DNA from 2 places in the Sphingopyxis sp. EG6 genome. Region 1 is predicted to be linked to the other one. Evidence: riboswitches for the same ligand, from Rfam matches in the RefSeq annotation. Region 1 holds a riboswitch; the other holds the start of a gene.

Region 1 (6,468 bases):
AAGGCGACGAGATCATCCTCGACGGCTATTATCAGGAAGAGCCGATGCCGAAATCCTATCCCAACGCCCCCGAGGGCTTGGAGCGGATGATGGCCTATCTCGACCAGGGGCTGCTCAAGCCGCGCCTCCACCGGTGGCGGTTCAACCTTAAAACGGGCGAAACGAAGGAAGAGCGGCTCGACGATCGCGACCTCGAATTCGGCATGTTCAACCACCGCTATGCGGGCAAACCCTACCGCTACGCCTATAGCGCGATCCCCGAACCGGGCTGGTTCCTGTTCCGCGGGTTGGTCAAGCACGACCTCGCGAACCGTACGAGCGAAGAATATGAATTCGGCCCCGGCCGCTTCGGTAGCGAGGCGCCATTTGCGCCGCGGATCAACGCGAAGGACGAGGATGATGGCTATCTCGTCTCTTTCATCGCCGACCTCGAAACCGACAAATCCGAATGCGTGCTGATCGACGCGAAGAATATCGCGGCAGGACCGGTGTGCCGGATCATCCTGCCCGAACGCATCTGTTCGGGAACGCACAGCGTCTGGGCGAGCGGCGACGATATCGGCATGGGCGAAAACAGCGTACTGGCCGCCTGAGATGATTGTCGCGGGAGAGGAAAAGCGGCGGCAGTATCGGGCAAGCGGCTGGTGGGGCGATCAGACTTTCGCCGACCTGTTCGCGGCCAATGCCGCGGCGCATCCCGAGCGGCTCGCGCTGGTCGATGCGCCGAACCGCGCGGATTTCGCATTCGGTGAGCCGCAGCGGCTGACCTACGCCGAGCTGGCGGCAGAGATCGACCGGCTCGCGGGCGCGCTTGTCACCGCCGGGATTGGTAAGGACGATGTTCTGCTCGTCCAGCTTCCCAACATCAGCGAATTTGTCGCGCTCTATTTTGCGGCGGCAAAAATCGGCGCGATCGTCAGCCCGGCGGCGGTGCAATATCGCAGCCATGAGCTGAAGGGCATGATCGGCGTCGTCGAACCCAAGGCCTTCGTCTGCGCGACGCAGGTCAAGGGCTGCGACCATATCGGTGTCGCGGCGCCGTTGCTCGATGGCATTGCGCTGATGACCTTCGGCCCCGATGCGCCCGCAGGCGCGCTCGACCTTTCAACCGCCGACGGCGACGCCGAAGCCCTCGCTGCACATGTTGCCGCGAACCCGGTCGATGCCGACGATATTTTCACCATCTGCTGGACTTCGGGCACCACCGGCGTGCCGAAGGGCGTGCCGCGCAGCCACAATCACTGGATCGCCGTCGCCGCCGCGGGTTACGAGGCGATGAAGGTCGGGCCAGGCGACGTCTTGCTCAACCCCTTCCCGCTCATCAATATGGCGAGCATTGGGGGCATCACCATGTGCTGGCTGACCAGCGCGGGGACGATGGTGCTGCACCATCCCTTTGACCCCGGCATATATCTCAAGCAGATCGCGACCGAGCGGCCGAGCCTAACGATCGCGCCGCCCGCGGTGCTCAACATGCTGCTGCAGAATGAAGCGTTGCTCGCCTCGGTCGATCTCTCCAGCCTGCGCGTCATCGCCTCGGGTTCGGCGCCGCTCGCGCCCGCGATGGTGCGCGGTTTTCAGGAGCAGCTCGGCATCATCATCGTCAACGTCTTCGGGTCGAACGAGGGGATGAGCTTCATCACCGGCGAAGGCGACATGCCCGACCCCGACAAGCGCGCGAGCCTATTCCCGCGCCGCGGCCAATATCCGCCGCCCTATGGCGAGGGCCGCGCCGCGAACATCGAAAGCCGCCTCGTGTCGCCCGGCGGCGGCGACCCGATCGAGGCTGACGGCATATCGGGCGAATTGCAGATCCGCGGCCCCAGCCTGTTCGAGGGCTATCATAACGCCCCCGATCGCACCGCCGAGGCCTTCACCGACGACGGCTGGTTCCGCACCGGAGACCTGTTCGAGATCGCCGAGGGGGGAGACTTCTATCGCTTCGTCGGGCGCTGCAAGGATCTGATGATCCGCGGCGGGGTGAACATCTCGCCCGAGGAGATAGACCAGTTGCTCGGCGGGCATCCGCTGCTTGCCGAAGCCTGCGTTTTCTCGCTTCCCGACCCGACGATGGGCGAGCGGATCGGGCTCGCCTATGTTCCGCGCGGCAGCGACGATATCAGCCTGTCAGATGTGACCGACTATCTGCGCGAAAAGGATTTGGCGGTGTTCAAGCTCCCCGAACGCCTGTTCCGCTTCGACGCGCTGCCGCGCAACGTCACCAACAAGGTGATGCGCAGCGAAGTGCGCGAGCAAGCGCTCGCCACTCTTGAAAAGGAAGCCTGACATGGCGAAAGACGTCTTCATCCTCGGCGGCGCGCAGACCGACTTCTCGCGCAATCTCGAACGCGAGGGCGGCGGGTTGTTCGAGCTGTTCCGCGACGTCGCCGAAGCCGCGTTCGCCGCGACGGGGATCGAACCGAAGGAAGTCGAAACCGCGCATGTCGGCAATTTCGTCGGCGAGCTGTTCGCGGGCCAAGGCCAGCTCGGCGGCTTCTTCGGCCATGTCCACCCCGACCTCGCGGGCATCCCCGCGTCGCGCCACGAGGCCGCCTGCGCGTCGGGCAGCATCGCGATCCTCGCCGCGGCCGCCGAGATCGAGGCCGAACGCTATGGGCTTGCGCTGGTGCTCGGCATCGAGCTGATGCGCAACGTCCCCGGCCAGCGCGCCGCCGAATATCTCGGCGCCGCCGCCTGGGCGGGCCGCGAGGCGCAGGAAGCGCGCTACCTGTGGCCGTGGATGTTCGCACGCGTCGCCGAGGAATATGACGAGCGCTTCGGGCTCGACCGCGCGCATCTTCGCGCGATCTCCGCCAACAACTTCGCCAACGCCAAGAAAAACCCCAATTCGCAGACACGCGGCTGGGCGGTGACCGACGATCATCTCGGCGAGAATGACGAGGTCAATCCGCTGATCGAAGGGAGCCTGCGCAAGTCAGATTGCGGGCAAGTCACCGACGGCGCCGCCGCGATCTTCCTCGCCTCGCGCGATGTCGCCGAAGCCTATGCAAAACGACGCGGTATCCCGCTCGGCAGCATCCCGCGCATCAAGGGCTGGGGCCATGCCACCGCGCCGCTGCTCTATTCGACCAAGGTCGCCGACAGTCGCGGCGGCGACTATGTCTTCCCCAGCGTACGCAAGGCGATGATGGATGCGCTACGCCGCGCGGAGATGCCCGACATCTATGCGTGTGACGGGGTCGAGGTGCATGATTGCTTTTCGATCACCGAATATATGGCGATCGACCATTTCGGCATCACCAAACCCGGCGAAAGCTGGCGCGCCATCGAGGACGGGACCATCGCGCTCGGCGGGAAATTGCCGGTCAATCCATCGGGCGGGCTGATCGGGCTGGGGCATCCGGTCGGTGCCACAGGGGTACGGATGCTGCTCGACAGCTGGCGGCAAGTTACCGGCAACGCAGGCGATTATCAGGTCGAAGGCGCGCGCAACTTCGCGACCTTCAACGTCGGCGGCAGCGCGACGACAGCGGTCAGCTTCGTCGTCGGCACCTGATTTGACTGATGTCTATCTCTACGACGCGGTGCGCACGCCGCGCGGCAAGGCGCGGCCCGACGGTGGGCTCGCCAACCTGAGCCCGCAGGAACTGGTGCGCCAGCAGGCGGCGGCGCTGGCGGCGCGCTGCGGCGACATGGCCGCGCACCCCGACGGCTTGATCCTCGGCTGCGTGACGCAGACCGGCGCGCAGGGAGGGCATCTGGCGATGCTGGCGAAACTGCATAGCGACCTGCCCGACACGATCGCGGTGCAAACGATCAACAATTATTGCGCATCGGGGCTATCGGCGATCGGCCAGGCCGTCGCGCGCGTGGCGAGCGGCCAAGCGTCGCATATTCTGGCCGGCGGCGTGGAATCGATGAGCGCGGTGCCGTTCCTGAGCGATCGCGCCGCTTTCTATGGCAATGACGAGTTGCCGCCGCGCGCGCGCTTCGTGCCGCCGGTCCTTGCTGCCGACCGGCTGGCGAACAGCGAAGGCATCACGCGCGCCGAACTCGACGCCGCGGCGCTGACGTCACAGCAACGGGCGGCGGCGACCGATCGCGATGCAGCGCTGCAACGCTCGCGGATCGCCACCGGCGCGCTCGACGGCGAAGAATGTATCCGGCCGCAAACCAGCGCGGAATCGCTCGCCGCTGCGCCCGCTGCGTTCGGCGAGTTGCAGCGCCAATATACCGGCGCGCTGGAAGATACGACGTTCGAGCCGCTCCACAGCATCGCCCACGCCCCGCCGATCTGTGACGGCGCCGGGATGGCGCTGGTCGGCGCCGCCGGGCTCGGTCCCCCTCCCCGCGCCCGCGTGGTCGCTTTTGCCGAAAGCGGCGGCGATCCCGTCGCCTCCCTGACCGCAGGCTTTGCCGCGATGGACAAGGTGCTGGCGCGCACCGGGCTGGCGCTCGACGACATGGACCGAATAGAATTCATGGAGGCGTTCGCCGTAACGATCGCGAAATTCCTGCGCGACCGCGATGTCGATGGCGCACGAGTCAATGTCAGCGGTGGGCATCTGGCGAAGGGGCATCCGATGGGCGCCAGCGGCGCGATCCTGACCTCGACCCTGCTCGACGCACTCGATGCCTGCGGGGGCCGCTACGGGCTGGTCGTGCTGACCGGCGCGATGGGCGTCGGCGCGGCGATGGTGGTCGAGCGGGTGGAAAGCTGACCTAAGTTTCGTCATCCCGGCGAAGGCCGGGATCTCACCGGCGCGTCTTTGCGATAGGTCGAGATCCCGGCCTTCGCCGGAATGACGAAAAGAAGGAGTACCGCGTTGCCTGAAGGCCCAGACTTACCTCCCCAACAAATCCCGATTGCGCAAAACCGCCATTCCGCTATGGGCGGCGCGTGCGGGGCTTGCCCTGCACATGATCGCACCGGTGCCCGAAAGGGCTTAAAATGGGAACGCGGTGACGGGGTTCTTGCCGAACCCCGGAAGCCGAGGCTGTCCCTGCAACTGTAAGCGGCGAGCGCGATGCACTGATCCGGATTTGCGGATCAGCCACTGGGGCAACCTGGGAAGGCGTGCATCAAGCCCTGACCCGCGAGCCAGGAGACCTGCCGGCGTGGGTCGCTCACTGCCAAGGCCCAGGGAATGGCCGCGGCACGGACACCTCCGTCGAGCGACGACCAAGCGGCTGGAGCCGCTTCGGTGCCGGGGTTGCAGGCCTTTACGCCACTTGCGACGCCGACATCGGTCGATCGCTTTTGCGTTTCGGCAGGCTCCGCCTTCGTTGCCGGCGTGCGGGGGCTTCCCATGTTGAAATTTGCGACCGTTTCCTTGTTAGCACTGACGGCGGCAACGCCCGCCTTTGCGCAATCCGCTGACACCATCGTCGTCACCGCATCGGGGATCGAACAGCCGCGCGACGAGGTCGGACAAGCGATTACCGTCATCGACGCCGCGACCATCGAACGGCGCCAGTCGGTCGATGTCGTCGACCTGCTCGCCACCACCCCCGGAGTCCGCTTCAACCGGACCGGCGGCACCGGATCGGTCGCGGGCATCTCGCTGCGCGGCGCCGAAACGACGCAGACTTTGGTGCTGATCGACGGGGTGAAGGTCAACGATCCCAGCGGGATCGGCGACGGCTATGATTTCGGCCACCTGCTCACCGGCAACATCGGCCGCATCGAAGTGTTGCGCGGTTCGAACTCGGTCGTGCATGGCAGCCAGGCCATCGGCGGCCTCGTCAGCCTGATGACCGCGACCCCGGCAGAGGGCTTCGCGGCGAAGGCTTCGGCCGAATATGGCTATAGCGATACGGTCAATGCCAAAGCCGATGTGTCGGGCACCGCCGGGGCGATTTCGGGCGGGATCGGCGGGGCTTACTTCCGCACCGACGGCATCTCGTCAGCGGCGGGGGGCACCGAGAAGGATGGCTACAAGAATTTCGCCGGCAACGCGCGGTTGAAAGTGGCGTTCAGCGACGCGCTCAGCCTCGATCTGCGTGGCTACTACATCAACGCCGACCTCGATTATGACAGTTTCTTCGGCGCCCCCGCCGACAGCCCCGACGTCGCCAAGCTCGACCAATATGTCGGCTATGCCGGGCTGAACATCGGCCTGTTCGATGGCAATTTCACCAACCGCGCGGCGGTGACGTGGATGCGCAACGAGCGCGATTATTATTTCGTGCGCGGGACCGCGCCCGATTACGGCTATTCGGGTACCAATCTGCGGTTCGAATATCAGGGGGTCGTGACGCCGGTCACCCAAGCGAAGCTGATCTTCGGTTACGAACATGAGCGTCCCGATTATGATTTCTTCGGCTTTGGATCGACTGACAGCCAGAAGGCCAATATCGACAGCGTCTATGCGCTGGGCATCGTCCAGCCGTTCACCGGCCTGTCGGTAACCGGCGGCATCCGCCATGACGATCACAGCCAGTTTGGCGGCGCGACGACACTGGGCGCCAACGCCAATTATTCGCCGAATGCGGGCGCGACCAATG
Region 2 (6,468 bases), 1.6 Mb from region 1:
GCCATCAGAACCGCCCCCGGATGCCGGCATAAATGCTGCGTCCGATCGACCCGTATCGGAATGCGGTCATATATTGCTCGTCGAAGATATTTTCGGCGCGCGCGAACAGCTTCACCGCATCCGACAGCGCATACTCGGCGCGCAGATCGACCAATGTATAATCGTCCAGCCGCGTCGCGTTGCTCGCATTGTCATAGCTCTTGCCCGACCAGCGCAGCGCCGCGCCGAGTTCAAGTCCGAAACCGAAGGCATAGCTGACCGACGCATTGGCGGTATGGCGCGGACGGCGCGGCAGCCATTTGCCGAAATTGGCGGTACCCGGCGATCGGTCCTCGCTGGCGATCCAGCTATAATTGCCGTCGAGGACCAGCCCGCCCAGCGTCAGCGCGGCGGTGGCTTCGACGCCCTGCGCCTTGCTGCGCGCGACGTTCGAATAATAGCCGAAGCGCCGCGTCGCCGGATCGCCCGGAACAAAACATAGTGGGTTGGTCGAGGTGCCCGAACAGCTGTTGTAGATGATCTGGTTCGTGGTGGTGCGGTCGAACCAGCTCGCGCCGACAACCAACTTGCGATCGAACAGCGACTGCTCGATCCCCGCTTCCCAACCATCGGCGGCCTCAGGATCGAGCGCCACATTGCCATATTCGCTGAACAGCTGGAACAGCGACGGCGCCCTGAACCCTTCGCCATAGCTGGCGCGGAGCACCGTCCCGGTCGGCAGGCGCCAGACGCCGCCCGCAGCGAACAGTGTCTGACCGCCATAGCGGTCGTGATCGTCGTAACGGACGCCGCCGTTCAGGATCAGCCCGTCCAGCGGTTCGACGCTGAGCTGGCCATAGGCGCTGGTCAGCTCGGCCTTGCCGCGCGCAAAAGCCGGAAGCGGGACCGCGAGCGAGGCCGAAGGCGACCGGCTGCGGAAATCCGAGCTTTCGTTTTCGGCCCCGAAGATCGCGGAGATGCGGTCGGTCAGGTCGAAACTGCCCTGATATTCCCAGCGCCTGTTCTTGCCGTCGGCTTCAAAGCTCTGCGGCCGCGCGCGGTCGGGGTTGAAATTGTCGCGGTTGGTGTCGGTGTGGGCATAAGCGATGCGGTTGCGGAAACGCCCGTCGACGAGGTCGAAATTCAGCCCCGCATATCCGACGAATTCCTTGTTCAGCCCATAATCATTACTGTCGACGTTGAAGCCGTCAAATTCGACGCGGCCGCTGGAATAATAACCGCGCACCTCGGCGCTGACATTGTCGGCGAGTTCCAGTTCGGCGCGGCCCGAAACGCTACGGTTGCGATAACCGTCGCGTTCGACCCCGCCGAACGCCTTTCCGTGCGACGAAATGCCGTCGGTGGTGAAGCGCTGCCCGCCGATGCGCCAGGCGAGCGGTCCGGTGCGACCGCCGATCGCGGCGCGCGCGCTGACGGTGTCGCGCGATCCGGCCTCGAGGTCGAAGCTGCCTTCAAGCCTCTTTTCGGGCGATGCGGTCACGATATTGACGACCCCGCCGATCGCCTGGCTGCCCCACAGGATCGATTGCGGGCCACGCAGCACCTCGATCCGCGAAATGTCTCCAGCGAGCAGGTTGGTGAAGTTGAACCCGCCGCCCGTCGACGACGGATCGTTCAGCTTCACCCCGTCGATGACGGCGACCGTATGTTCGGACTCGGCGCCGCGGATGCGCAGCGACGTCGCGGTGCCATAACCGCCGTTGCGCGAGATGCTGACGCCGGGGGTGCGCAGCAGCAATTCGGTGACGCCGATGTCCTGCGCGCGGTCGATCGCATGCTTGTCGAGCACCGCGATCGCGGCGGGGATCTCATCGAGGGTCAGCGGCGCGCGCGTCGCGGTCACGACGATGCTGTCGCTGTCGGCAGCGACGGCATGCGCCGCTTCCTCGGCAAGCGCGGGGGATGACGCCGCCAGCACGGCGAGCGAAACGGAGTGACGGAAAACGCAATTCATCTGGGTAACCTCATCGACAACACCGCACGCACGCGGGATCGATGTCTGGGCCACCGGGCGCACGACAACGTCCCCGCGCGAACGCGGTCCACTTTGTCGTCATGCGGGTTTACCCCCGTCCGCCCGGTGCACCCTGCCCGCGCGAAAGACGACGGCGACGGGCAGGTCTCCTGGCTTGCGGGTCAGCGCCGTCCGGCCGCCTTCTCGGGACTGAAAGTCCCAATGGCATGTGGCCGATGGCTCGCCGCGTACAGTTGCAGGGGCAGCCGGGGTTTTCCCGTTCCCTCTTAGTCCCCGTCGCCGGGGAACCTGTCGCTTGCCGCCCGTTAGCTTGGTTTCGATCAGATGGTCAATCGCCGTTTGTCGGGCAGATTGCCCTTCCCCCCTTGATGGGGGAAGGATACGTCGCCTTATCGCGAAGCGATTAGGCGAAGTTGGATGGGGGTGACGGCGCGTCCTTGCACCGCCATCTCAGGCCGAGAGCGCACCCCCACCGCTGCGACTAAGCCAGCAAGCTGGCAAGTCTCGCTGCCTCCCCCATCAAGGGGGAGGGCAAAGGGCGCGTCGGCGCGACCCTAAAACAGCCCCGGCAATTCGCGCTGCGCAACGCTCGGTCGCGCGGGGACCAGCATCTCGGGTTCCACCTGCACCCGCGCACTGCTGCGCTGTGCGGCCGCCCCGACGCTCGCGTCGGCGATCCGCGTCGTGCAGCTGCCGGTGGCGAGGAAGTCGATCGCCGCGCGCACCGACGCTTCGCGTGCATCGCCCAGCGGCAGGTTCAAATCGTCGCCCGCGGCGCAGCTGTTCGAAATCTGGGGTGCCAGGCCGTTGTAATAATTGCCTGCCCCGGTCGAATTGGCGGTCGCAAAGGCAACGACGCGCATCCGGTCGTCGCATTCGGCCTTGTCGAGCGCGATCTGGCCGACCGGCTTGCCGAAGGTATTGCTGCCAACCAGCGTCATGTTGGTGCCGAGGTACGGCAGCATCGAATTGATCACCAGCTCGCTCGCTGATGCGGTCGATCCGGTGCCGATAAAGGCGATGCGCGTCGGGGCGATCGATTCGGCGGTGGGGGCAAAACGATGCTCGTCATTCTCCACCGCTTTCGACGGGCGGAACACCGTCTGCGAAAACAGCAACCCGCTGCGCCCCTCGCCCATCAGATCGCCCATCAGTTCGGCGGTCGAAACCAGCCCGCCGCCGTTGTAGCGGAAATCGATGATGATGTCGGTTACCCCCTGATTGCGGAAATTCAGGAAGGCGGTGCGGAGTTGCGGGTTCGCCGACGAGATGAAGCTGCGCAGGTTCAGATAGCCGTAATTGCGACCGCCCTCGCTGATGATCTTCGCGCCATAACGATCCGAAATCGGGTCGAGCGAATAATCGGCCTTGGCGACGGTGACGTCGCGGGTGCCGGCGCTGTCCTGAATGCGCAGGATGCGGGTGACGCCAGGGTCGCTGGGGCCCAGCGCATTTGTGATTCCCTGTGTGCCTTCGGCGGCGACGATGCTTGCGATCGTGCGCATGTTGCTGGCCGTGGTGCCGATCGCCACGATGCGCGTGCCGCGGTCGATGCCCGCGGCGATCGCGGGCGCGCCTTCATAGGCTTCGGCGATCACGACGACATTGGCGCTCGGGTCATAGGTCAGGCGGACGCCGAACCCCGCGCTCGATCCGCTGGCAAAGAACGCATTCTCTTCGGCGATCGAGGTGATGTAGGTGAAGAAACGATCCTTGCCGAGCGCGCGCGCCGGCGCGACCAGCGCGTCGATATAGGCGTCGACATTGCCGAAGCTCGCGGGATTGACCCCGGTCGCGACGTCGCCGGGGAACAGATACCATTCGTCGATCACCGCCTTGGCAAAGCCTTGCCGCGCAGCAAGGCCGCAGCCTCCGGTCGGGGTCGGGGTCGGCGAGGGGGTCGGGGTAACGGTCACCGGCCCGCCATTGCTCCCCGTACTCGAACCGCCGCCGCCCCCGCACGACGCCAGCACAAAGGCGGAAAGGGTAAGCAGGGCAATGGATTTGCGCGACCGATGCGTCATGGATCGTCCTTGGGAATGGCTATGCGACCGGCGCCGGATCCCGAAAGATCCGATCGCCACCGTCGTATCTATGCGCGATTGAATGACCCGGCAATGAACTTGGCGCAAGGCGCGCTCAGTCGTCTTGCTCGCCCGGGTTTTCTGCCGTTTTCGGATCGCCGCGGCCTTTGAACCCCTGCGCGATCACATACAGCTCGGGCGATCCCTTGCGGCTCGCCGGAGGCTTGGCGTGCTTGACCGTTGTGAAATATTTCTTGAGCAGCGTCAGCAGCGTGTGATCGGCCCCCCCGGCGAACACCTTGGCCACGAACGCACCGCCGGGCAGCAGGTTCTGCACCGCGAAATCGGCGGCGGTTTCGGCCAGCGCGATCGTGCGCAGATGGTCGGTTTGCTGATGGCCGACGGTGTTCGCCGCCATGTCCGAAATCACCAGATCGGGCGCGCTGCCCAGCGCTTCGATCAGCGCGTCGGGGGCGGCATCGTCCATGAAGTCCATCTCGAGGATCGCGACGCCCTCGATCGGCTCGCACGCGAGCAGGTCGATCCCCGCGACGCGCGCGCGCGGGTTGGCCTTGCGCACGACCTGCGACCAGCCCCCCGGGGTAATGCCCAGATCGACGACGGCGCGGGCTTTCTTGATGAAGCCGAATTTGTCGTCGAGCTCGATCAGCTTGTAGGCGGCGCGCGACCGATAGCCCTCGGCCTGCGCGCGGCGGACATAGGGATCGTTGAGCTGGCGCTGCAGCCAGCGCGTCGATGAGGTGCTGCGCCTTTTCGCGGTCTTGACGCGGACGTGCAGCCCGCCGCGACCGCTCGAACCCTTGCCGCTGCCGCCGCTCATTTGCGATACTCGCGGCGCGTCACCGGGACGTCGCGCCCCTGCATCGCCAGCGTCCGCAAAATTCCCTCGCGGATGCCGCGGTCGGCGACCCCGACGCGTGCGGCGGGCCACAGGTCGATGATGCTTTCCAGGATCGCGCAGCCGGCGACGACCAGGTCAGCGCGCTCGCGGCCGATGCAGGCAATCTCGGCGCGGTCGGCGATGCTGGCGTCGGCCAGGCGGCGGCTGATGCCGCGCATCGCATCGGCCGGCACGACCAACCCGTCAACCGCGCGGCGATCATATCGCGGCAGGTTCAGGAACACGCTGGCCAGCGTCGTCACCGTCCCGCTGGTGCCCAGCAAGCGCAGCTTTTGCCCGGCGAACTGTTCGGCGCGCCCGGCAAAGGCCGCAAAGGCGGTGCGGGTCACCTCGCGCATATGGGCATAGGCGGCCTGGCGTCCGGCCAGGCTGTCGTCGGGCAGCGGCGCATGTTCGGTCAGCGACACCACGCCCCACGGCACGCTGATCCAGTCGCGAATCGTGACGTCATGGTCGGATACGTCGACGCGCATCAGCTCGGTCGAGCCGCCGCCAATGTCGAAAATCAGCGCCGGACCATCGCCGGGTTCCATGAGGTTGTGACAGCCGAGCACCGCGAGTCGCGCCTCTTCGGCGGCGGAAATAATGTCGAGAACGATGCCCGTTTCGCGCCGCACCCGCTCGGCCAGTTCGGCGCCGTTCGCGGCGCGGCGGCACGCTTCGGTGGCGACCGCGCGCGACAGCGACACATGGCGGCGGCGCAGCTTGTCGGCGCAGATCGCCAGCGCCGCGACGGTGCGATCCATCGCTGCATCGCTGATCCGCCCGCTGCCGTGCAACCCTTCGCCCAGCCGGACGATGCGCGAAAAAGCGTCGATGACGACCAGCTCGCCGTCCTGCGGACGGGCAATCAGCAACCGGCAATTGTTGGTGCCAAGGTCGATCGCGGCATAGCTGCGCGGTCGTACGAAATTTGCGGGACGCGTGGCGGCTTCCGCCTTGGTTCGCGTCTTTGCCGTCGGCCCCGTCCTCGAACTTGGCCGCGGCGGTCGCCCGGATGGCGCTGCCATTTGCCGCATGGCTAGTATTACCTGTCTCTCTCACGCATCCGTCACCTGCGGATGTGCACTTGGATGAGAACCTAGGCTTTGGCGGCGTGCAAGGCAACCCCGCCCCCTTTGCGCGCCGATCGGACAAAGAAAACCCCGCCCGGCGGGGGCCGGACGGGGTAAGGGAGGGAAGGAAATTTATTGGAGGTCGGGACTACCCTTAACGGCAGCCGTCATTCCCCTTGTCGATGGCGCGGCCCGCGATGGCGCCGACAGCGCCGCCGATGATCGTGCCGACGGTGCGGTCACCGCGACCGGCGATTTCATGGCCGGCGAGGCCACCGGCGATTGCGCCGATGATCGTGCCGCCGGTGCCGTTGTCGCACTGGCGATAATTGCGGTTGTTGTACCGCTGGTTGTAATAGCGGCGGTCCTGACGGTAGTCGCGGCGATCGGCGCGGCGATCGTAACGACGGTCATAGCGGCGGTCGTCGCGGTCGTAGCCGCTGTAATAGCTCGAATAGCCGTCACGGTCATAATAACCGTTCTGTGCTGCGG

Evidence for each region. A riboswitch is a leader RNA that binds a small molecule or an ion and turns the genes downstream of it on or off. The one in region 1 is predicted to bind cobalamin.
Region 2: another riboswitch for cobalamin. It lies ahead of SPYCW_RS18385 (TonB-dependent receptor plug domain-containing protein); the one in region 1 lies ahead of SPYCW_RS10845 (TonB-dependent receptor plug domain-containing protein).

What each region holds. Positions count from the first base shown of each region.
Region 1 is NZ_AP017603.1:2,226,706-2,233,173, forward strand. It holds gene SPYCW_RS10825 (carotenoid oxygenase family protein) at 1-593, shown strand, start outside; gene SPYCW_RS10830 (class I adenylate-forming enzyme family protein) at 595-2,286, shown strand; gene SPYCW_RS10835 (acetyl-CoA acetyltransferase) at 2,288-3,517, shown strand; gene SPYCW_RS10840 (acetyl-CoA C-acyltransferase) at 3,519-4,682, shown strand; cobalamin riboswitch at 4,876-5,093, shown strand; gene SPYCW_RS10845 (TonB-dependent receptor plug domain-containing protein) at 5,271-6,468, shown strand, end outside.
Region 2 is NZ_AP017603.1:3,802,540-3,809,007, forward strand. It holds gene SPYCW_RS18380 (hypothetical protein) at 1-5, opposite strand, end outside; gene SPYCW_RS18385 (TonB-dependent receptor plug domain-containing protein) at 5-1,954, opposite strand; cobalamin riboswitch at 2,098-2,282, opposite strand; gene SPYCW_RS18390 (S41 family peptidase) at 2,530-3,999, opposite strand; gene SPYCW_RS18395 (RlmE family RNA methyltransferase) at 4,115-4,840, opposite strand; gene SPYCW_RS18400 (Ppx/GppA phosphatase family protein) at 4,837-5,940, opposite strand; gene SPYCW_RS18405 (glycine zipper 2TM domain-containing protein) at 6,131-6,468, opposite strand, start outside.